DNA from 3 places in the Methyloceanibacter sp. wino2 genome. Region 2 is predicted to be linked to each of the others. Evidence: predicted binding sites of a transcription regulator. Region 2 holds the regulator's gene; each other region holds the start of a gene.
What was found. The regulator HrcA, encoded in region 2, represses chaperone genes, less so after heat shock. The targets are predictions, from matches to a motif close to GTTAGCACTCNCNNNNNGNGAGTGCTAAC.

Region 1 (7,792 bases), 480 kb from region 2:
GGCAATCTTCTGGCGTTGGGCGCGGCTTTCGTTCGTGACCTCGGCGCGGACCGCCTCGATCCGATCGTAGACGTGCTGAAGATCCACCGACAGCCCTTCGGACCCGGCAGCGCCGACCGCGCCGCTCGCCACGTGCTGATCGAGACGTTCAACTTTGTCATGCAAGGCATGAAGGCGGTTCATACCGTCTTCGACGCGGTCAAGCCGCTGCAGATCGATGTCGATTACTTCGAGCGCTTGCTCGAGATCGTCGAGGCGGTCGCCACCGCCGCCGCCGCCGCCGCGTCCAACCCGGAGGAACGTCGTCGCCATCACCAGGAACAGCGCGATGGCCCCGATGAGAACGGGTAGCAGCGGCAGTCCCGCCTGCATGGTCAAACCGGCGCCGAATGCGGCCGCCGTGATGGCCATGGCCACGAGCACAATCACGTCAAGCATCGCGAGCCCTCCTGAAGCGGCACGTGGTACCGTCAAGACCTGCTCCAATGGACGGCGTTCCCATGAATTCATGGCCTCGCCGTTCCAAATGGTCCTGGCTTGTCGCGCCGCCCCTCGCTTTCGAAATCATGGGCGACAGCCTATTGCAAAGCAACATCAAATTGGCTGTGCACGTCCCGTGATAGCAATCTTACGGCGCAAGGCCAAGGTGCACGCCCAAGCGCGCGCCGCATCGATCAATGCGACGGTGCGTCACTCGTCCATCAATAAAGTGTGTTGCAACGTGTGATGCGCCGCCGCCGTGCGCGATTAGATTGCCGGCATCTGTCCATTTCGCCCAGGAACCCGCCATGTCTTGTGCTTCTCGCATCGCCGCCGCCACGGTCGCACTTGCACTACTGTCCTCAACGAGCAACTTCATATCGGATGCTTCGGCCGAGCCCGGCCCCGCCGATCTCGTCGACGCGTTGAACAAGGCTTTTGGCAAGTACCCGCATAAGCGGGCGGCTCACCCCAAGGGCCTTTGCGTCTCGGGCGACTTCAAGCCGACAGAGAATGCCCCCGAGCTCACCAAGGCGCCGCAATTTGCGAAAACCGTCCCGGTGATCGGCCGGTTCTCGCTCGCAGGTGGCAACCCGGAGGCCCCCGACAACGACAAGGGCAATCCCAAGGGCCTCGCGTTGCGCTTCGACCTCGGCGACGGCGCCAACACGGACCTGGTGATGATTTCGGCCCCGGTGTTCGTCGCCAACACGCCACAGTCCTTCTTCGACCTCCTGACCGCGAAAGCGAGTGGCGATGCGGACAAGGTGAAGGCGTATTTCGCCGCGCACCCGGAATCGAAGAACCAGGGCACCTGGCTCAAGGAACGGCTCGTCCCGGCAAGCTATGCCGGCGTCAACTATTGGGGCGTCCATGCCTTCACCCTGACCAACGCCGACGGCAAAGAGACGCTTGCCAAGTTCAAACTCCTGCCGCTGGCCGGCGAGGACGGCCTCACCGACGAGCAAGCAGAAGCCAAAGGACCGGACTTCCTGGCGGGCGAGTTCAAGGCACGCCTCGAAAAGGCCCGGCCGAGTTCGCGCTCGTGGCCATTGTCGGCCAGGATGGCGACGTGACCGACGATGCCACCGCGTTCTGGGACGAAGAGCACCGGGACAAGGTCGCGCTGGGGCGACTGACGATCGACGCCATCGAACCGGACGGCACCTGCGACGCGTTCTCGTTTCTGCCCGCAAACGTCGCCGACGGGGTGGCGGGGCCGACCGACGATCCGATCTTCGCGATCCGCTCTCCGGCCTATGTCGTGTCCTTCACGCGCCGGGTCGCGCCCTGACATCCATCGCTCACTGGAGACGCTACGCGCCGTGTTTGTGACGACACCCCGCCTTGACGCCTAGGGGAGGCCTGCGTACAAGCGGGTTATTGGCACTCGGGAGGCCTGAGTGCCAAGCATCGGAGTTCCAGCAAATAGGAGCGTATATCCATGAAATTCCGTCCCCTGCATGACCGTGTCGTGGTCAAGCGGCTCGAGGAAGAGCAGAAGACCAAAGGCGGGATCATCATTCCGGACACCGCGGCCGAGAAGCCGCAGACTGGCAAGGTCGTTTCCGTGGGCCCCGGCGTCCTCGGCGAGGATGGCAAGGTTCATCCGCTCGGCGTGAAGGCCGGCGACAAGGTCCTGTTCGGCAAATGGTCCGGCACCGAAGTCAAGATCGATGGCGACGAACTCCTCATCATGAAGGAGTCCGACATCATGGGCGTCCTCGGCTAGGCACGCCCCACACTTATCGAAACCGATTCCGCCCTGCGCCGCGCGTGAACAGCGGGCGCCGTGGAGCGTCGATCCACAACGGAGATTAGTTCAATGGCAGCAAAAGACGTTGTATTTGCCGCCGAAGCCCGTGAGCGCATGCTCAAGGGCGTCGACGTGCTTGCCAACGCCGTGAAGGTGACGCTCGGTCCGAAGGGCCGCAACGTCATCATCGACAAGTCGTTCGGTGCCCCGCGCACCACGAAGGACGGCGTCACCGTGGCCAAGGAGATCGAGCTTGAGGACAAGTTCGAGAACATGGGCGCGCAGATGCTCAAAGAGGTCGCGTCCAAGACCAACGAGACCGCGGGCGACGGCACCACGACGGCGACCGTCCTGGCACAGGCGATCGTGCGCGAAGGCCTGAAGGCCGTGGCCGCCGGCATGAACCCGATGGACCTGAAGCGCGGTATCGACAAGGCCGTCGCCGAAGTCATCGGCACCATCCAGAAGCAGTCGAAGGAAGTTTCGGGCTCCGCCGAAATCGCTCAGGTCGGCACCATCTCGGCCAATGGCGAGAAGTCCATCGGCGACATGATCGCTCAGGCCATGAAGAAGGTCGGCAATGAGGGCGTGATCACCGTCGAGGAAGCCAAGAGCCTCGATTCCGAGCTCGAAGTCGTCGAGGGCATGCAGTTCGACCGCGGCTATATCTCACCGTACTTCGTCACCAATGCCGACAAGATGACGACGGAACTCGAGAACCCCTACATCCTGATCTACGAAAAGAAGCTGTCGGGCCTGCAGGCCATGCTGCCGCTGCTCGAGTCGGTCGTGCAGTCGGGCCGTCCGCTGCTCATCATCGCCGAGGACGTCGAGGGCGAGGCACTTGCCACGCTCGTGGTCAACAAGCTGCGCGGCGGCCTGAAGGTCGCGGCCGTCAAGGCGCCGGGCTTCGGCGATCGCCGCAAGGCCATGCTGCAGGACATCGCGATCCTAACGGGCGGCGAGATGGTCTCCGAGGATCTCGGAATCAAGCTCGAGAACGTCACGGTGCAGATGCTGGGCAAGGCCAAGCGCGTCAGCATCACCAAGGACGACACCACGATCGTTCGCGGCGGCGGTAAGAAGGACGAGATCGAGGCGCGCGTGTCTCAGATCCGTCAGCAGATCGAGGACACGAGCTCCGACTACGACCGTGAGAAGCTGCAGGAGCGTCTGGCGAAGCTCGCCGGCGGCGTTGCGGTGATCAAGGTCGGCGGCGCCACCGAGATCGAAGTGAAGGAGAAGAAGGACCGCGTCGACGATGCGCTGAACGCGACCCGTGCGGCCGTCGAGGAAGGCATCGTGCCGGGCGGCGGCGTTGCGCTGCTTCATGCCTCGAAGGGTCTGAAGGCCAAGGGCGACAACGACGATCAGGAGGCCGGCATCAACATCGTACGCCGCGCGCTCCAGGCTCCGATCCGCCAGATCGCCGAGAATGCCGGCGTTGAAGGCTCCATCGTGGTCGGCAAGGTCATGGATCAGAAGTCGCCGACTTTCGGTTACGATGCCCAGAACGACACCTATGTCGATCTGATCGACAAGGGCATCATCGACCCCGCCAAGGTAGTCCGCACGGCGCTGCAGGATGCCGCCTCCGTGGCCGGCCTTCTGGTCACCACCGAAGCCGGTGTCGCCGAGCTGCCGAAGAAGGACGATCCCATGCCGATGCCTCCGGGCGGCATGGACGGCATGGGCATGATGTAGTCCACGCCTCCAAGGCTAGAAACGACAAGGGCCGTCCTTCGGGGCGGCCCTTTTTCTTTGCTAGCCAATATTGTGGATAGGCCATATATTCTACCTATACGTGTTACCCGACCACGCGCCCGCCGCAAGAGACTGGAGGCACCATGTCATCGGAAACGCCGAAGGTGAAGATCACCGCCGAGATACCCGAAACGCTCCTGCAAACTTTGAAAAACCTGGCGGAGCAGCGCGGCGTATCGGCCAACACGGTCCTTTCTCAAGCCATCAATACGGAGAGCTTCATCGCTCAGAACGAAGCCGCTGGTTCCAAGCTCCTTATCGAGAAGCCGAACAACACACTGGCCCAGGTGACTCGAAAAAGAGTGGCCGAGTAGGCATGGAGGGTACGTGTCATGAACCAAGCTCCAGATTCAGGAAAGCTGACGGTGGACCTCACGACAATCCGCCCGATCGGCGCGGCCGCGCCGGGTGTCGACGGCAATGGCGGCTTCACTGAGACGCCCTATGATCGTGAGCGGAAGCGCGAGACGATGCGCGGTTGGATCGCCATGCTGCTGCTCCTGACTCTGGTCGTCGTGATCAGCACGATGATCGGGATCGCAAGCTATTCCACCATCGGCTGTCTGAGCAGCAATTCGGAATGCACGACCGACGCGCTGCGGCTCACCGGGATCCGTTCGATCGGCGAAGTCTTGCTGGCACCGCTTGTCGGCCTCGTCGGGGCCGTGACGGGCTTCTATTACGGCGAGAAGAGCGCGAGCGAACGTCAGAACGCCGGCTAGAGCAATTCGGCTCCGAGCGATCTAGTCCACGAGGCAGCCGCTCGCCGCGTCGAGCCCGGCCGGCTCGCCCCAATCGTTGGCGGGCACGTTGGGGAAAGACTTGCCGAACTCCTGCTTCACCATCTCGAACTTGAGCGGCACGTTCGAGCTATCCGGAAAATCCACGACCCAGAAATAGTCGTGGTTCTGGGCCGGCCATTCGCGCGGCACGCCCGGCAGAATGTCGAGGTGGAAGAGCTGCCGCAGCGTGACGGCGGCCTCACGCTCGTATTTCTTGTCGTATTCGGGGTCGGCGATGTGCCGTCGGTCCCAGACCATGACGATCGTCTTGCCCTTGAGCGCCGGATTGTTGAGCACGTTGCCAGCGGCCTCGCGCGTGCGAGCGTGCAATGCCTGCTCCAGCTTCTTCGGGTCGTCCTGCGGTAGCACCGAATAGTGGATCACGGGCTTGCGCCAGCTCGACGAGGCGGGCGTCACGGTCGCGACCGTATGGGGCGTGATGGCGAAGAAGAACGCGGGCGCCGTACCCTCGCTAAAGAGGGATTTTGCGGCCTTGTCGCCGAGATAGTTGTAGTGCAGGCCTTGCGCACGCTGGCTCCCGATCTCGCAGAGTTGCCAGGCATCCGCCGCTTCGGCGCTGGTCAGGATCACGATGCGGGCCGGCGCGGCCAAGGTAACGCTCGGGAAGGCGGCGACCGACAAGACGGCGGCCGGCACGGCGAGCGATAGGACGAGCGCGAGTGTAGAGCGGCGCATGGGCGGCCCCTTCGGATTGCATTTCCAAAACGGGGCCGAGCCTAGCCACGGGGGCCGGTCATCGCCAGGGACCTCAACGAAAACGTGATCGTCCGTGAGCGGTCAGCCGGAGAACTCGCTCAGCCGGAGAGTGCGCCCAAGACGACCGCCTTGAGCTCGTTGGCCCGCTCGCCCCAGCTGGCGCGCTTCGCCGCGAGGAGGTGGGCCTGCGACTTCAGAATGAGACCGTCTTCGAGCACCTTCAGGTGGTTCGCCTGCAGCGTCGTGCCGGTACTCGTGATGTCCACAATGAGCTCGGACGTGCCCGTGGCCGGCGTCGCCTCCGTGGCGCCCACGCTTTCGACAATACGGTACCCGGTGACGCCCTTCTGCGAGAAGAAGCGCCGCGTCAGGTTCATGTATTTGGTGGCGACACGCAGGCCCCGGCCATGGCTGCGGGCGAATTGCTCGGCCACGTCTTCCAGGTCCGCCATACGCGACACGTCGAGCCAGCACTCGGGCACGGCCACGACCACATCCGCGTGGCCGAAGCCCAGCGGCGCCAGGAACTCGATACGGCTGTCGACGTCATGCACGGTTTCGCGCACGAGATCTTCGCCGGTAATGCCGAGGTGCACGCGACCGCTGCGCAGCTGGTGCACGATCTCGGCCGCGGAGGTGTACTCCACGGCGACGTCGGGCAGGCCGTCGAGCTGACCGCGATAGCCGCGCTCATGGCCTTTGACCCGCAGCGTGTAGCCAGCGGCTTCGAACAGGCTCGCGGCCTGCTCCTTCAGGCGGCCTTTGGATGGGACGGCGATGACGAGAGAGGGCGCGGTCATGACGATGTCCTCCACACGGCGGCGAGCAGGCGCTCGGTGTGGATGGCGGTGCCCACGGCCGGCACGGGGCTCGGCGCGCCGAGTGCGGTCAGCAGATTGTCGTAGCGGCCCCGCCGGCAACGGGCTCGGTCTCGTCCATGCCCGGCGCGCCGATCTGGAACACGAGGCCCGAATAATATTCCAGCTTGCGGCCGAACTCCGTCGCGAAGGTGGCGCCCGTCAGATCGACGCCTTGCTGCTCCAGCAGATCGAAGCGGGCCGCGACCCTGGTGAGCGCGGCGTCGATATCGAGCCCCGCGCCGTGCGCGATCATGGCGACCTTGTCGACAGCCTCGCGCGGCGGTGCGGAGACCCCAAGATAATACTCGATGACCGTGGCCACCTCTCTGGGCAGCGTGTCCGCGTAAAGATCCGCCGCCTGATCGAGCAGGCGCGTGGCGATCTCCCGCAAGGTGCGATTGCCCGCGAGCGGAATACCCTCTGCCTCGAGGTAGCCGGACACGATGTCCTCCGCCTCTTCCTGGCTCTTACCTGCGATTTTCTCGCCAAGCGCCATCAAAATACGGTCGGGCTCGATGCGCGTGCCTTTTGCGAGTTGATCCACAAGCGCGTGGAAGCTCGGCGGGCGCCAGAAATAGTGGCGCAGCTTGAGCCGCCAACGCTCCGGCAGATCAAGGGCATCGATCAGCGCGTAGAACAGCGCGATATCCCCGAAGCTGATGCGAAAGTCCGATAGCCCGGCGCTTCGCACCGCCTGCACGGCGAGCAGCAGCACCTCCACGTCGGCGGCGGCTTTGTCGGGCGCGCCGAAACATTCCACGCCCGCTTGGCGGAATTCACGCGGGTGCATGACGCTCGGGCCCAGCGGCTGAAACCGGAAGGCGGGGCCGTTGTAGCAATAGCGGGCTTCCGTCTCGGCTTTCGGATGACGCTCCAGATAGAGCCTGGAAACGGGCACGGTGAGATCGGGGCGCAGACACAGCTCCTCGCCCGCGAGATCGGTGAAGACATAGGAGCGCGCGCGGACCTGTTCGCCGATTTGATCGAGAAAGACGCCCGCGGGCTGGATGATCGCAGGCGCGACGAATTCGTAGCCCGCTTCTCCGAACAACGCGACCAGATCGCGGGCCTGGCCTTCGAGGGCTTCGAACGCTTTGGCGGATTCGGCGGTCATGGGGTTACGCCTTGTACCGGTCGAGGACCTTGCGCACGCCGGCGACGAGTTCGGCCTCCGGCACGGCGAATTGCGCCTCGGCCTGTTTCTTCAAATACTCTTCGCGGTCCTCGATCTTGGTGAGGCCTGCGCCGAGCACGAGATCCTTGATCTGAACTTCACCGCGCTCTTTCTCGTCGCCGCCTTGGATGATGACGCAAGGGCTGCCGCGCTTGTCCGCGTATTTCATCTGCGCCTTCATGCCGGACGAGCCGAGATAGAGCTCTGCGCGAAGCCCTGCGTCGCGCAAGGTCTTGACCATTTTCTGGTAGTCGCCGAG
Region 2 (7,792 bases):
GCCTGGGCGGGACCGGAACGCTCGCGCTTGCGCCGCTGCTGCTGGGCTTCGCGCTCTTTGTCGTCGCCATGCGCATCCAGCCCACGGCCGACCACACCCGGCTCGCGGCCCTGGCCGAGCGGCTCAATACCGACATCGAATCGATCAAGGATCTGCAGTGGGAAATCCGCGAACGCGAGAGGCGCTATCGCGACCTGCTGGATCACCAGGACGAGGTCATCGCGCGCCGCGATTGGCAAAACAATCTGTCCTTCGTCAACGATGCGTTTTGCAGAACCTTCGGCGTCGCGCGAGACGACGTTCTCGGTGCGCCGCTGACGCTGCCGATTCTCGACAGCGAATCCGGTTCGAGAAGCGAAGAGACAGGCGCAGGCCGGAGCACCCGCGTGATCGAGCTGAACACCACATCCGGCCCGCGCTGGTTCGTGTGGGAAGACTTCGTCTTGCCGAGTGAAGACGGAACGGCCGGCGAGGTTCAGAGCGTCGCCCGCGACGTGACGGAGCAGCGGGCCGCCGAATTGGCTCTGGCGCGCGCGCGCGACGAAGCCATGACGGCGAACCAGGCCAAGTCGCAGTTCCTCGCTTCGATGAGCCATGAAATCCGTACACCGATGAACGGCATCCTCGGCATGACGGGGCTGCTTCTCGACACCAAGCTTTCGCCGGAGCAGCTGACCTATGCGCACGCCATTTCGGCGTCGGCGACAACGCTTCTAAGCCTCATCGACGAGGTTCTCGACTTCTCCAAGATCGAGGCGGGTAAGATGGAGCTGCGCCCCGCGCCGTTCGACCTGTCCGAGGCCATTCAAGGCGTCGTCGAACTGCTCGCTCCCCGCGCCCGCGAAAAGGGATTGGAGATCGGCTGGCTCGTTGCGCCCGACCTGCCGCAACGCGTGGTGGGGGATGAGATCCGCGTCCGCCAGGTGCTGATCAATCTCCTCGGCAATGCCATCAAATTCACCGAGCACGGCGGCGTAAGCCTGTCCGTCAGCCAGGCCGCCGCTTCGTCGGACGCCGGCCGACCAGTCCTCCGCTTCGACGTGACGGACACGGGCCCCGGCGTGCGCGCCGATGCGCTCGAGCGCATCTTCGCCGAGTTCGAACAAGCCGATCAGGGTCCGACGCGCCGCCATGGCGGGACGGGACTTGGCCTCACGATTTCGAAGCGGCTCGTGCAGGCGATGGGCGGTGACATCCGGGTTGCAAGCCGGCCGGGCGCGGGAACGACGTTCAGCGTCGACCTCCCGCTCGAGGCCCCTATCGACACCCCGCGCCTCGGCGCCGCGTGGCCAAAGCCCATGGCGGGCGAACGTGTGCTCGTCCTGCTGGAAGGCCAGACCGAGGCGACGATCTTGCGGGAGCTCATCGCCAGCGCCGGTGCGCCTGTGACGTGCGTCTCCCGCGCCGAAGCCGCCCGTGTGGCCCAAGATGCCGCGGGCGAAGGCGCTCCCTTCAGCGGCTTACTGACCGATATGGCGAACGCCGAGTACGGCGCGCGGTCCCTCGTTCCGCTGCTCGGCGGCGCTCAAGGCCAGCCGGGACCCCGCGTGGTGGTCGTCATCGACCCGGGCGAACGCGATGCCTACGCAGCGGTCGCAGGTCAGGGCCATACCGCCTTTCTGGTGCGTCCGGTGCGGCCCGTCTCGGCACTGACGCGCCTGTTCGCCCCGCTGGAAACGGCCCAGAACTCCGTCCACCGTCTCGGCGGCGCCGGCCCCGCCCGCGACCCTGCAGCAACGGGGCTGTCGGTTCTGCTCGCCGAAGACAATGACATCAACGCCTTGTTGGCGCGCACCGTCCTTATGAAGGCCGGAGCCGCCGTGACCCGCGCGCGCAACGGCGCCGAAGCCATCGCGAAAGCCAAGGACGCGCTCGGCACTGGATCCGGCTTCGACCTGATCCTGATGGATATCCACATGCCGGACGTCGGCGGGATCGAGGCTGCGGCCCGAATCCGCGCCCTTTATCCCGGCAGCGCGGAACCGGGGACCGGGCGTCCGCCGATCGTTGCCCTGACCGCCAATGCCTATGCGGAGGACCGTGAATCCTATCTCGCGGCCGGCCTGGACGACTATCTCGCCAAACCCTTCGAAAAACGGGACTTGGAAGAGCTGGTCCAGCGCTGGCAGCGAAACCGCTACACGGCCGGGGCCGGGGCTGCCTAGGCACTGGACTCCACTTCAGCCACACGCGGATATCCACCGCCTGTCACATAGGGTTCGAATTGGTTTGCTAACCCGCTTCTGATGTGGCCGAATCGGGGGTGGCCGGAAGGCCCTGCGATCCGTCGAGAGCTTGGCTTAAGCCTCGCGGTACGATCCCCGAAAATGTCAGGTGGGCAGCACCATGCCGACGAAAACGACTCCGGGACGCTTTGCAGAGAAGTTTCTGGTGGGAGCCAAATTCCCCGGCTTGAATTTCCGAGGCGTCCCCGGCGGACTGCCCTTCATGGGCAGGGGCGGCGCTTTGGGCAAAGGCGGATTATCGTCCGGTCTTCGCGGGCGGTTTCAGCCGCCGCAAGTCTACGGGCGGATGGGCTCGCTCGAAGTCCGGCTCGCCCGAAAGAAGAGCGAAATCCGCCGAGCGCAGCGGCTCCGCTACAAAGTGTTCTACGAGGAGATGGCGGCCACGCCCAACGCGCTGGCCATGCTGTCGCGCCGCGACGAGGATGCGTTCGATCCGATTTTCGACCATCTCCTGGTGCTGGACCACGGCGATCCCAACCGAAAGGGGTGGAGGCGGCCCAAGGTGGTCGGCACCTATCGCGTTCTGCGCCAGGATATCGCCGACGAACACGACGGGTTCTACACCCAGGGCGAATACGACATCGAACCGCTCATCCAGTCCAAATCCGGGAACAGCTTCATGGAGCTTGGCCGCTCCTGCGTGCTGAAGCCGTACCGCAACCGCCGGACCGTGGAGCTTCTGTGGCACGGCATCTGGTCCTACGTGCGCCAGCACGGCGTCGACGTCATGGTCGGCTGCGCCAGCTTCCCGGGCGTCGATCCCGCTCAGCATGCGATGGCGCTCAGCTTCCTGCACCACACCGCCAGCCCGCCCGAGGAATGGCGCGTCTCGGCCCACGACCATCTGCGTGTCGACATGAACATGATGCCGCAGGAAGCGCTGAACATGCGCGCGGCGCTGAAGGCGATGCCGCCGCTGATCAAAGGGTATCTGAGGCTCGGGGCCTATATCGGTGACGGCGCGGTGATCGACCGGCAGTTCGGGACCACGGATGTCCTGATCATCCTGCCGGTGGAGCACATCAATTCGCGCTATTTCGCCCATTTCGGCGCACCGGACGAACTCGCGGCGCCGGTCGCGCATGATTTCGGGCCGCTGAACTAGTCGGGGCGCTGACGCCCGCCGCCGATGTCGTTTGACGCCGTGCGGAGCGCTACCTAAATTTCCCGCATGGGTCATACGGACGTCAAAAGCGCCATGGCGGCGGCGGACGCAGCAGCCGGATTGCGCCAGCTCAACGAACGCTCGCGCGAAATCTTCCGGCGCATCGTCGAGACCTATCTGGAGACGGGCGAACCGGTCGGCTCGCGCAATTTGAGCCGTGCCCTGCCGATGACCCTGTCTCCGGCCTCCGTACGCAATGTCATGTCCGACCTCGAGGGGCTGGGGCTGATCTACGCCCCGCACACGAGCGCGGGCCGGCTGCCGACGCAAACCGGCTTGCGGCTCTTCGTGGACGGCCTGCTGGAGATCGGCGACGTCACGGAGGCGGAGCGCAAGGAAATCGAAGCCCGCATCGGTGCGAGCGGCCGCCACCGGGGCGTGAAGGATTATCTCGCCGAGGCCGGCGAAATGCTGTCGGGCCTGTCTCGCTGCGCCGGTGTGGTCTTGGCCGAGAAGCAAAGCAAGACGCTGCGGCAGGTTGAATTCGTCAATCTCGGTCAAGGTCAGGCGCTGGCGGTGCTCGTGAGCGAAGACGGGGACGTCGAAAACCGCATCGTGACGCTACCTCAAGGATTGCCGCCGTCGTCCCTGAACGAAGCGACGAACTACATGAACGCGCGTATCGCCGGCATGACGCTGGAAGAGGCGCGCAAGCGCGTCGAGACGGAGATCGAGGAACGGCGCGCTCAGCTCGACGAACTGACGGCGCGGGTGGTCACGGACGGACTCGCGACCTGGTCTGGGGAGGCCGACAATCGCCAGAGCTTGATCGTGTGCGGCCGGGCGCATCTTCTCGAGGACATCAAGGCAATGGAGGACCTCGAGCGGGTCCGGCTGCTGTTCGAGGATCTCGATGCCAAAAAAGGGCTGATCCAACTGCTCGGTCTTGCCGAACGGGCCCAGGGCGTCCGGATTTTCATCGGTTCGGAGAACAATCTTTTCTCTCTCTCCGGCTCGGCTCTGATCGTGTCCCCGTTTGAGGACTCAGAACAGAAGATCGTCGGCGTGCTGGGCGTCATCGGCCCGACGCGCCTCAACTACGCCCGCATCATTCCGATGGTGGATTACACCGCGCGGCTCCTCGGGCGGCTCGTCCCGTAAGGCCTCCGCCACGGCGATCCCCGCCTTCTCCCTTGATTTTTGTCGCCGCCCGGTCGATATCCGGGGCTCTTCCTGTCAATCCAAACGCTTGAGAGTTTTGATGCCGGACGAACCTTCCGATACCCGCCCCAATGACAAGCCGCAGGCGCCGCAAGGCGCACCGGAGGCGTCCGCCACCAAGGACGCCGGCACCGACGTCGCGGGCGATCTCGAGGCGCTGCTGACGGAAAACGCGGACATGCGCGACAAGGTCTTGCGCACCATGGCCGACATGGAGAACCTGCGCCGCCGCACCGAGCGCGAGAAGGAAGATACCTCACGCTACGCCATCTCGAATTTCGCGCGCGATGTTCTCACCATCGGCGACAATCTACGCCGCGTGCTCGAACATGTGCCGGCGGAGGCGGCGGAAAAGGACCCGGCGCTCAAGAGCCTTCTCGAAGGCGTGGAGCTGACCGAGCGCGAGCTGCTCAAGATGATGGAGAAGCATGGCGTCACGCGGCTGGAGCCGCTGGGGCAGCGCTTCGACCCGAATCAGGAGCAGGCCATGTACGAAGTCCCGACCACGGACGTGCCGGACGGCACGGTGGTGCAGGTTATGCAGGCTGGCTTCACCATCGGCGATCGGGTCTTGCGGCCCGCGCTTGTCGCCGTGTCCAAAGGCGGACCGAAACCGGCCCCGGCGCCGAAAGGCGGTGCGCCTGAGGGCAACGGCTTCGGTACCGGCCCTGCCGCCAACGACGACACCAAAGGCAAGAGCTAGCAGGCAGCGCGCCTAAGCGGGCTTTGTGACGCGGCGGAGCGTGAGGTTGAACCGCCCGCCCTCGTCCAGGAGATCGCTCGTCCCGGGCAGCACGCAGTCGATACCGTGATAGGCCAGCCGGTCTGCACCCCCCAGAACGACCGCGTCCCCCGACGTCAGTTCGAGCTTGCGCGTCGGGCCTTTCCGGGTGGTGCCGCCGACACGGAAAATTGCCGTATCGCCCAGCGAGACCGACAGCACGGGCGCTTCAAACTCGTCCTCGTCCCGGTCCTGATGCAGCCCCATCTTGGCCGTGCAGCCATAGTAGTTGATCAGGCAAGCTTCCGGCTGATGGGGATAGCCGGCAAGCTTCTCCCACAGCGCGAGGAGGCTTTGGGGAATCGCGGGCCAAGCGGCCCCAGTCTCGGGATGGGTGGCCTGATAGCGATAGCCGCGCGCCTTGTCCGTGACCCAGCCGAGCACACCCGCGTTGGTCATGCGGACCGACATGGGCTTGCCCGACCGCGGCATGGTGGGGACGAACAGCGGTGCTTGCCGGATAATCTTGCGAATATCGCCCAGCAGCGCGGTCTGTTCGGCCACGGTTAATTCTTTCGGAAAATACTGCACGCGCCGTTTGCCCTTCCGCGTCCCTTCCACGCCACTCGCCCTGAAGCTCTAGTCTACCGGGCGGAAATGCTCAGGACAGGCCCCATCGCGAGGTCTCCGGGGTGACAAAGGAGGATCGCGCAAGAGCACCGGCGGCGATACCTGGAATACCTCCAGATGCGACCTGTGTTCTCCTTGCGGGCCCTAGGGTTGGCACCTATATAACCGCGGAACCCCGTGTGATTTTGCGCATGGGGGCGCTGCGAAACAATTGGGAACCGGATCGCGCCGCCTTGAGGAAGGCCAGGCGCATCAGTGAATGCCGGGTGCCGCGCTAGGGCCCGGACGGTTTGCCAGAAAGAGAGGCTCGGAAATGGCGAAAGTTATTGGTATCGACCTCGGCACGACGAATTCTTGTGTCGCGGTCATGGATGGAACAAGCCCGAAGGTCATCGAAAATGCCGAGGGCGTGCGCACGACACCGTCCATGGTGGCGTTTGCCGACGACGACGAGGTGCTGGTCGGACTGCCGGCGAAGCGCCAGGCCGTTACCAATCCCGAAAATACGATGTTTGCGATCAAACGCCTGATCGGTCGCCGCTTCGACGACCCGACGGTTGCCAAGGATCAAAAGCTCGTCCCATACGAGATCATCAAGGCGGACAACGGCGATGCATGGGTCGAATCCCATGGCAAGAAGTACTCGCCCTCCCAAATCTCCGCCTACATCCTTCAGAAGATGAAGGAGACGGCCGAAGCCCATCTCGGGCAGAAGGTCGAACAGGCCGTTATCACGGTTCCCGCCTATTTCAACGACGCTCAGCGCCAGGCGACGAAAGACGCCGGCAAGATCGCCGGCCTTGAGGTGCTCCGCATCATCAACGAGCCGACGGCCGCCGCGCTCGCCTACGGTCTCGACAAGAAGGACGGCCAGACCATTGCCGTCTACGACCTTGGCGGCGGCACGTTCGACGTCTCCATTCTTGAGATCGGCGACGGTGTGTTCGAGGTGAAGTCGACCAACGGCGACACGTTCCTCGGCGGCGAGGACTTCGACATGCGCCTGGTCGATTACCTGGCCGACGAGTTCAAGAAGGAGAACGGCATCGACCTGCGCGGCGACAAACTCGCTCTGCAGCGCCTGAAAGAGGCGGCCGAGAAGGCCAAGATCGAGCTGTCGTCGACGCAGCAGACCGAAATCAACCTGCCCTTCATCACGGCCGATCAGTCGGGTCCGAAGCATCTGACCATGAAGCTGACCCGCGCGAAGCTCGAGAGCCTCGTGGAAGACCTGATCAAGCGCACCATCGCCCCGTGCGAGGCGGCGCTGAAGGATGCCGGCCTGAAGGCAGGCGACATCAACGAGGTCATCCTCGTCGGCGGCATGACCCGCATGCCGAAGGTCGCCGAGACGGTGAAGACCTTCTTCGGCAAGGATCCGCACAAGGGCGTGAACCCGGACGAAGTCGTGGCCATCGGCGCCGCGATCCAGGCGGGCGTGCTGCAGGGCGACGTCAAAGACGTGCTGCTGCTCGACGTGACGCCGCTGTCGCTCGGTATCGAGACACTGGGCGGCGTGTTCACCCGTCTCATCGACCGGAACACCACGATCCCGACCAAGAAGAGCCAGGTCTTCTCCACCGCCGAAGACAATCAGAACGCGGTGACGATCCGGGTCTTCCAGGGCGAGCGCGAGATGGCCGCGGACAACAAGATGCTTGGCCAGTTCGACCTTGTCGGCATTCCGCCCGCACCCCGCGGCGTGCCGCAGATCGAGGTCACGTTCGATATCGATGCCAATGGCATCGTGAATGTCTCGGCGGCAGACAAGGCGACCGGCAAGGAGCAGTCGATCCGCATCCAGGCCTCTGGCGGCCTGTCCGATGCGGACATCGACCGCATGGTCAAGGACGCCGAAAGCCATGCCGA
Region 3 (7,792 bases), 1.0 Mb from region 2:
AGACCAACGACCCGGAGCTCGATCCAGACCATTGGGTCGCGGTGAACAACCCGTTCCTGCTTGTTTGGCGTTGTCTGACGATCGTGTTCGTCTACCACAACTATTTCTGGCGCCACATCGCCTTTCATCCGCATGTCCCGGGCATGCGCAGTCTCTCGATCCAGATCGCCCTGATGAACGGCCTCTACTACGCGGTCATCATCGGGCTCTGCGTGATCGGCTATTGGCGCGAAGTTCTGATGCTGTGGGTCCTGCCGCACATTTTCGCGTCGGCGCTCATCATCTACTTCTTCGCCTATCTGCCCCACAAGCCGCACAAGGTGCGCGAACGCTATCGCGACACGAACGTCTTCTGGGTGCACGGCAAGATCATCGAGCCGGTCGTGGACTGGCTCTACCTGTTCCAGAACTTCCACCTGATCCACCACCTGTTCCCGCGCATCCCCTTCTACAAATACAAGGATGCGTTCGCGGATCTGCGGCCGGTCCTGGAGAAGGAACACGCCCACATCTACGAATACGATTTCGGCCCGCACCGCGAAGCCGCAACCGAAGCGCGCTAGCGGCGCACATGCCTCATCGCGAATATGAAAATAGCCGGGCCTCAAGCCCGGCTATTTTTTTTGCCGTAACGAGACTGGGCTCAGTCGGGATCAGGCGATCTTGCGCGCGACGATGAAGGGCACGGAGACATCGGTCACGAAGTGCCGCGTCTCGAGGATCTCGAACCCGTGCGCCTCTATCTGCTCCCTGAGTTCCGCCTCGCGTTGGAATCGGACATAGGGAGCCTTTCCCAGAGCCTGCAGGATCGGAAGGGCGATCTTCATCAGCCGCCACTTCAGCGGCGCCTTGGGGCCGAGACCGCAAAAGGTCTTGGAGATGAATAGGCCACCGGGCTTCAGCACGGATGCGATCCGTTTCAAGTCCTCGTCGAGCGTCGGCAGCAGGTGCAAGAGGTTGAAGCCGAGAACCGCGTCGAACGGCGTGTTCTTGTCGGCGATCTCACCGACGGCCGCGGTCTTGAAGGCGACATTGCGCGCGCCCTTTTCGAAGGCCTTCTCGCTCGCAATGCGGATCATGCCGCTGGAGAAATCGCTGCCCACATATTCGCGGACGTTGTCGCACAGACGCAGCGCGGTGGTACCGGTGCCGCACCCCACTTCCAAGACACGCTGACCCTCGTCCAGGTAATACCGCGTGCGGTCGAGTGTGGCGTCATAGGCCGCCTCGTTCGCGATCGGCTGCTTGGCATATTTCTCCGCTTGGGCGTCCCAAAACTGTGCTGCGTGAACCATGAATGGGCTCCTTTCGTGGATGTAGAGTGCCATGCATATTTAAAATGTGAATTGTCAAAATTCGCAGTTTGTGTATGCAAATTTGCATGAACTGGCAGGCCATCTCCTTCGACTGGAATCAGGTCCGAGCCTTTCTCGCGACGGCCGAGGAAGGCTCGTTTTCGGGCGCGGCCCGGGTCCTGGGGCTGACGCAGCCGACACTTGGGCGCCAGGTCGCGGCGCTCGAAGAGGATCTCGGCGTCATGCTGTTCCAGCGGATCGGCCGCACGCTCGAACTGACCCCGTCGGGCCTCGAGCTTCTCGATCATGTCCGGGTCATGGGAGACGCGGCGCACCGCGTATCGTTGGCGGCTTCGGGGCACAGCCAGGCCATCGACGGCGTGGTGCGGGTCACCGCGACGAACATGTACGCCGTGTACTTTCTGCCGCCCGTCATCGAGCGCCTGCACGAACTCGCGCCCAACCTGGAAATCGACATCGTTGCGTCGAACGAGCTGCGCGACTTGAGGCGGCGCGAGGCCGACATTGCGATCCGTCACGTGCGCCCGCATGAGCCGGACCTTGTCGGACGGCTGGTCAACGAGAGCGACGGCAGCCTCTACGCGTCGAAGCGCTATCTCAGCAAGTATGGTCGCCCCCGCTCGCCTGCGGACCTCGAGGGTCACTACTTCATCGGCAGCAACAATCAGCAGGAGATGGTCAACTATCTCGGCCGGTTCGGCATCTCGCCCGCGCGGGAGAACTTCCGGTTCGGCACGGACTGCGCCCTCGTCATGTGGGAGATGGCGCGCCAAGGCTTCGGCATGTGCCTCATGGCCGCCGCCGTCGCCGCCAGGACACCGGGCATGGAACCCGTCTTTCCCGACATGGCGCCCATGAGGTTTCCGACCTGGCTCGTCGCGCACCGGGAACTCTACACAAGCCGCCGCATCCGCCTCGTCTACGACACGCTGGCCGAGTTTCTCTCGAACCAGAGTGAGCATCCCTGAGAGCGCGGAGGCCGTCGCGTTTGGCCCATCGTCGGCGTGGGCACGGCCGACTGGCTGGCTGGGGCTGCTTTCGCCGGCTGCGGCTTCAGGCAGCGCTCGTACCTTGTTCCGCATCAATGTGTCGCAGCCGCAAAACGTGCTAGCCTTCTTGGTTCCTGAAGATTGGAGGGCAGCATGACCAACAGAAGGCTCGCCGACATCTTGGGGGACCAGAGGCTCCTGGCACTCAGGGAGCATGCACCAGTCCGGGAAGCCTGCCAGTGCATGTGGGAGCGTCGTAAGGGGTCGGTCCTCGTGATCGATCAAGACAGCCGGCTCATCGGCATTTTCACGGGCCGCGATGCCGTACGCGTGCTTGCCGAAGGCAAGAGCGCCGACGCCACGCCCCTACTGGACGCGATGACACCCAATCCGGTGACGGCCCTGCCCGCAGCCAGCGCCGTCGACGCACTGCGCACCATGAGCGACCGGGGCATCCGCCATCTTCCGGTGGTGGAGAACCACACGATCTTCGGCGTCGTCTCGCGTGGCGACTTCAAGGGCGTCGAGATCGATCGCCTCGACGAAGACGATCATCTGTCGGAATGTCTCCGCTGAGCCCCAGGCTCCCGCCTGCTGTACGCCGGGGTGTCGCAGGCGCCTTTACGCGCCGGCCCTAGGAAGCTTCGGCCCGGCAGCGCTTCACCCCTCACGCGCTCCGCGAGGACGCAGGCTGGTGGCCGTCCATGGCTGGATCCCAGACGAGCGCTCGGTTTCGCCCCGCGGCTTTCGCGGCATAAAGCGCCTCGTCGGCGCGGGCGATGGATGTCTCCACCAAAACTCCCGGCTCGAGGGGCGTGACGCCAAACGAGGCCGTCACGTGAACAGGCTCGTCTGACCCGAGCTCTTGGGGAACGCCCGCAAGCTCACCACGGAGCCGATCGATGATGGCCAGTCCCTCTTCGATCGTGGTCTCAGGCATCACGACCACGAACTCTTCACCGCCATACCGGAACAGCTGATCGTAGGGCCGCAAACCGCGCGCCATGTGGTGCGTACACGCCTTCAGGACATGGTCGCCCGCGGCATGTCCGAACGCGTCGTTGACGGCTTTGAAGTGGTCCAGATCCATCATCGCGACACAGCAGGATTGCGCGCAGCGCTCCACGAGGGCTTGCTGCTCGCGCAGTCTCGACAGGAGGCCAAACCGGCCGGGCACGCCCGTCAACGGATCGACCGCCTGAAGCGCATCTTCCATGACTTGTCTCAGCGCGGCGATTTCCAGCCGCATGTTCTTGAGCGCAGCGATGAAGCGCTGGTACTGCTGAATCGTGACCCGCTCGCCGGCGGCGGTGGAACGCAGCATGTCCGCCGCATAGCAGTGCATCCGCTCATGCGCCGTTCCGAGTTCCGCAAAGCCCGGACGGTTCGAGAGGGCAAGAGGCTGCTTCGTCTCCGAGTAATACCACTGGCCGAGGCGGCACTTGCGATGGGGATTGTCGTCGATATCACGCTGGTCCGGCGGCAGAGCACAAATGAGTGTGCCCATCAGCGACTCCAGCCACTGATCGTGGTTGTAGCTGCAGCGGTCGAGTTCGGCGATTGCCGCACAGAGTTCGTCAGACGAAAGTGTATCGATAGCCATCATCGCCTCTGGGTAGAAGAGGTTGAACACGCTTGATACAGGAGCGCCCTATCCAGAAAGTTAAGGGCCATTAACGAAATTTTGCCCTCGCGCCCCATTCGACAGTTTGAGCGGCACCTCCGAGCCGCTCGCCATGATTACGTGCCGGTCTCGAACGTGAGGTCCGCCGGCGAGATCAGCACACCGAATTGCTGGCACCAGATGACCACGGACGGAAAGTCCTTGAGATTGACGCCCGCCGGGATCGCGTAGTTCTGGCTGCCCTTGAAGGCCCGCAGGCGTCCGAGGTCCACATACATCGTATCCTTCACGTCGTCCGACGACCGGATGTCGGCCTTGGGCACGAGATAGACGTGGTAGTCGGGCCCCGGCCCGACCTCGAAGTCTTGGCCGAGAAATACCGTCTTCGGATAAACGCTGACCTCGCCCTTGCCGTAATGGACGGGGTCTGACGGATTGGCGTGAATGAACGTGCCTTTGGCGACGAGCGCGCCCGCCTCATTACGGTTGAGCGTCTCCATCGCATCCGGCGGCGGGAACAGGTACGGGAAGAAAAAGATGCCGAGGCCGAGGCCCAGCACCAGCCCGATCAGAATGCCGGAAAAGAATCCTTTGATGAATCGCCACATGTCGCCCCTCCCAATGCCCCACGACCGCACCTAGCGTCGTTGGGAGCTTGCCATGGCGTGGGCATGAAGGCGAGCGGCGGATGCCGGACGAGAGCCCTAGTGAACCTGCAATTCGCCCGCCACGAAGCTGAACTCCGTGGGCGAGATCAGCGCCTTGTGCGCCACGCGCACCCGGTAGAGCGGGCCCTCCAGACTGGTGCGCCAGAAATCCAGAAACTCGGACAGCCGCGGGAAGCGCGGCGCGAGATCGAAATCCTGCCAGACGTAGCTCTGCAGAAGCTCCCGGTGATCGGGCAAGCGGTAGAGAATTTCGGCCGTGGTGAGAGAATACCCAGCCATTTGATCGGCGAAGGCCTGATCCATCGGTTCTCGTCCCCCATTTTTCGTCGCGTTTTTGACTCGTCGATGCTAGGACCGACCCCCGAGCCCGTCCAGACGATTTGTTGAGCAATATCAGCGCATTGGCAGCACACGACAGGGAGTGCTGATTTTTTGGCACTCCCACCTTGAAAGTGCCAAGAAGCCCATCTACATAGCGTGCGAGAGGGACCCGGTTCTCGGGTAACGCCCTCGATTCACGACAATTTTTGGACAATCTGTCTGGAGGAGTAAGCAAGATGAAGTTTCGTCCATTGCATGATCGCGTCGTTGTGCGCCGGATCGATGAGGACGAACGGACCGCTGGCGGCATCATCATTCCCGACACGGCCAAGGAAAAGCCGCAGCAGGGTGAAGTCGTTGCCGTGGGCCCGGGCGTCGCCGACGACAAGGGTCAGGTTCAGCCGCTCGACGTCCAGGTGGGCGATCGTGTGCTGTTCGGCAAGTGGTCGGGCACCGAGGTGAAGATCGACGGCGACGACGTTCTCATCATGAAGGAGAGCGACATTCTCGGCGTCCTCGAAGGAGCCACCGCCTCGAAGAAGAAGGCAGCGTAGCGAAAGCCTACCGCCTCAACCGCAATTCGTTTCGCCGCCTGGGCACTGCCGCAATCGCGGGGTGTGACACGCGGCAAGGTTCGAAGGAGTTAAACGCAACATGTCTGCGAAAGATGTGAAATTTTCCCAGGACGCCCGCGAGAAGATGCTCCGCGGCGTCGACATCTTGGCCAATGCGGTCAAGGTGACCCTCGGCCCCAAGGGCCGCAATGTCGTCCTCGAGAAGTCGTTCGGCGCCCCCCGCATCACCAAGGACGGTGTGACGGTCGCCAAGGACATCGAGCTCGAGGATAAGTTCGAGAACATGGGCGCCCAGATGGTGCGCGAGGTTGCTTCCAAGACGGCCGACGAGGCCGGCGACGGCACCACCTCCGCCACGGTCCTCGCCCAGGCTATCGTCAAGGAAGGCGCGAAGTCCGTCGCCGCCGGCTCCAACCCGATGGATCTGAAGCGCGGCATCGACCTCGCCGTCGGCAAGGTCGTCGAGGCGCTGAAGGAGAAGGCCAAGAAGGTCACCTCCAACGACGAGATCGCGCAAGTCGGCACCATTTCGGCCAATGGCGACGCGGATATCGGCCGTTTCATCGCCGAAGCCATGCAGAAGGTCGGCAATGACGGCGTGATTACCGTCGAGGAAGCCAAGAGCCTCGACACCGAGCTCGAGGTCGTCGAAGGCATGCAGTTCGACCGCGGCTACCTCTCCCCCTACTTCATCACCGATGCCGACAAGATGCGCGTCGAGTTGGAGAACCCCTACATCCTCATCAACGAGGCGAAGCTCTCCAATCTTCAGTCCATCCTGCCGCTGCTCGAGGCGGTTGTGCAGTCGGGCCGTCCGCTCCTCATCGTCGCTGAAGACGTCGAGGGCGAGGCTCTGGCCACGCTCGTGGTCAACAAGCTGCGCGGCGGCCTGAAGGTCGCGGCCGTCAAGGCCCCGGGCTTCGGCGATCGCCGCAAGGCCATGCTGCAGGACATCGCTGTCCTGACCGGCGGTCAGGTCATCTCCGAGGATCTCGGCATCAAGCTCGACAACGTCACGCTCGACATGCTTGGCCAGTCCAAGAAGGTCGTCATCACCAAGGACGACACCACGATCGTCGACGGCGTCGGCAAGAAGAAGGACATCGAAGCCCGCGTGTCTCAGATCCGTCAGCAGATCGAGGACACGACGTCCGACTACGACCGTGAGAAGCTGCAGGAGCGTCTGGCGAAGCTCGCCGGCGGCGTTGCGGTGATCAAGGTCGGCGGCGCCACCGAGGTCGAGGTGAAGGAGAAGAAGGACCGTGTCGACGACGCGCTGAACGCAACGCGCGCAGCCGTCGAAGAAGGCATCGTGCCGGGCGGCGGCGTTGCGCTGCTGCGTGCGCTCGACGCCATCGAGTCCCTCCGTGTCAGCAATGACGACCAGAAGGTCGGCATCAACATCGTCCGCCGTGCCCTTCAGGCGCCGCTGCGTCAGATCGCCGAGAATGCCGGCGAAGACGGTGCCGTTGTCGTGGGCAAGATCCTCGACAAGAAGGAGTACAACTTCGGCTACAACGCCGCGACCGGCGAGTACGGCAACCTGGTCAAGGAAGGCGTGATCGACCCGGCGAAGGTCGTGCGCACCGCCCTTCAGGATGCCGCGTCCGTGGCCGGCCTGCTCATCACCACCGAGGCGATGGTGGCCGAGATCCCGAAGAAGTCCGCGCCTGCCATGCCTGGCGGCGACATGGGCGGCATGGGCGGTATGGGTGGCATGGGCTTCTAAGCCAGGACCCTTTCCGTCGCGTTCTTTCGGAACGCATCGACAAACGCGAAAGCCGCGCCTTCGGGCGCGGCTTTTTTCTTGGCGCTACGCGTCGCGGGCCGCGGCCAGCTTCCCGGCGATCGCCAGTAGCCCATCTCGATCTTCCTTGAAGCCACCATCGATCCAGCACTGCTCGGCCGCGCGCAGCATCTCGCCGATCGCGGGGCCGGAGAACGGGCCTAGCGCCGTGATGTCGGGTCCGCGCAACGGAAAGACCGGGGGTTCCCAGCGCTCGGCCAGCGTCGCCGCACGGCGCCAATCGGGATCGGTGGCGGGCGCATCGCTGGTCGCCCAGGCCAGCAGCATCCGCGAAGCATAGTTTTCAGGGCCCAGCCGGTAGAGCTTGCGCTTGGCCGCGGCCTCGCTCGGCAACGCCTCGTCGAACGGCACACCGGCCAGCGCGAGCAGAGCCCGCTCCGCATTGGAGAGCTTGAAACGGCGCGCAAGCCGCTTGGCGTCCTCGGGAATGAAGATCGCAAGGGCCGCGAGCCGCAAAATGGCGTTGGGCTCGCGATCGAGCGCCGCCTCGAT

Region 1: the regulator HrcA is predicted to act here: its motif matches at 1,863-1,891, upstream of groES (co-chaperone GroES).
Region 3: the regulator HrcA is predicted to act here: its motif matches at 5,029-5,057, upstream of groES (co-chaperone GroES).

Annotation. Positions count from the first base shown of each region.
Region 1 covers NZ_CP028960.1:1,071,483-1,079,274, forward strand. The annotation lists gene DCY11_RS04985 (EAL domain-containing protein) at 1-438, opposite strand, end outside; gene DCY11_RS04990 (catalase) at 789-1,556, shown strand; gene DCY11_RS15860 (hypothetical protein) at 1,553-1,774, shown strand; gene groES (co-chaperone GroES) at 1,925-2,212, shown strand; gene groL (chaperonin GroEL) at 2,306-3,940, shown strand; gene DCY11_RS05005 (hypothetical protein) at 4,084-4,314, shown strand; gene DCY11_RS05010 (hypothetical protein) at 4,333-4,722, shown strand; gene DCY11_RS05015 (hypothetical protein) at 4,744-5,478, opposite strand; gene hisG (ATP phosphoribosyltransferase) at 5,598-6,299, opposite strand; gene DCY11_RS05025 (ATP phosphoribosyltransferase regulatory subunit) at 6,388-7,473, opposite strand; gene hisS (histidine--tRNA ligase) at 7,478-7,792, opposite strand, start outside.
Region 2 covers NZ_CP028960.1:1,546,634-1,554,425, forward strand. The annotation lists gene DCY11_RS07185 (ATP-binding protein) at 1-2,165, shown strand, start outside; gene DCY11_RS07190 (GNAT family N-acetyltransferase) at 2,449-3,351, shown strand; gene hrcA (heat-inducible transcriptional repressor HrcA) at 3,418-4,512, shown strand; gene grpE (nucleotide exchange factor GrpE) at 4,613-5,275, shown strand; gene DCY11_RS07205 (alpha-ketoglutarate-dependent dioxygenase AlkB) at 5,288-5,857, opposite strand; gene dnaK (molecular chaperone DnaK) at 6,237-7,792, shown strand, end outside.
Region 3 covers NZ_CP028960.1:2,565,761-2,573,552, reverse strand. The annotation lists gene DCY11_RS12155 (fatty acid desaturase) at 1-563, shown strand, start outside; gene DCY11_RS12150 (class I SAM-dependent methyltransferase) at 654-1,295, opposite strand; gene DCY11_RS12145 (LysR family transcriptional regulator) at 1,382-2,284, shown strand; gene DCY11_RS12140 (cyclic nucleotide-binding/CBS domain-containing protein) at 2,459-2,881, shown strand; gene DCY11_RS12135 (diguanylate cyclase) at 2,973-3,938, opposite strand; gene DCY11_RS12130 (DM13 domain-containing protein) at 4,046-4,537, opposite strand; gene DCY11_RS12125 (usg protein) at 4,634-4,900, opposite strand; gene groES (co-chaperone GroES) at 5,155-5,472, shown strand; gene groL (chaperonin GroEL) at 5,573-7,222, shown strand; gene DCY11_RS12110 (CCA tRNA nucleotidyltransferase) at 7,307-7,792, opposite strand, start outside.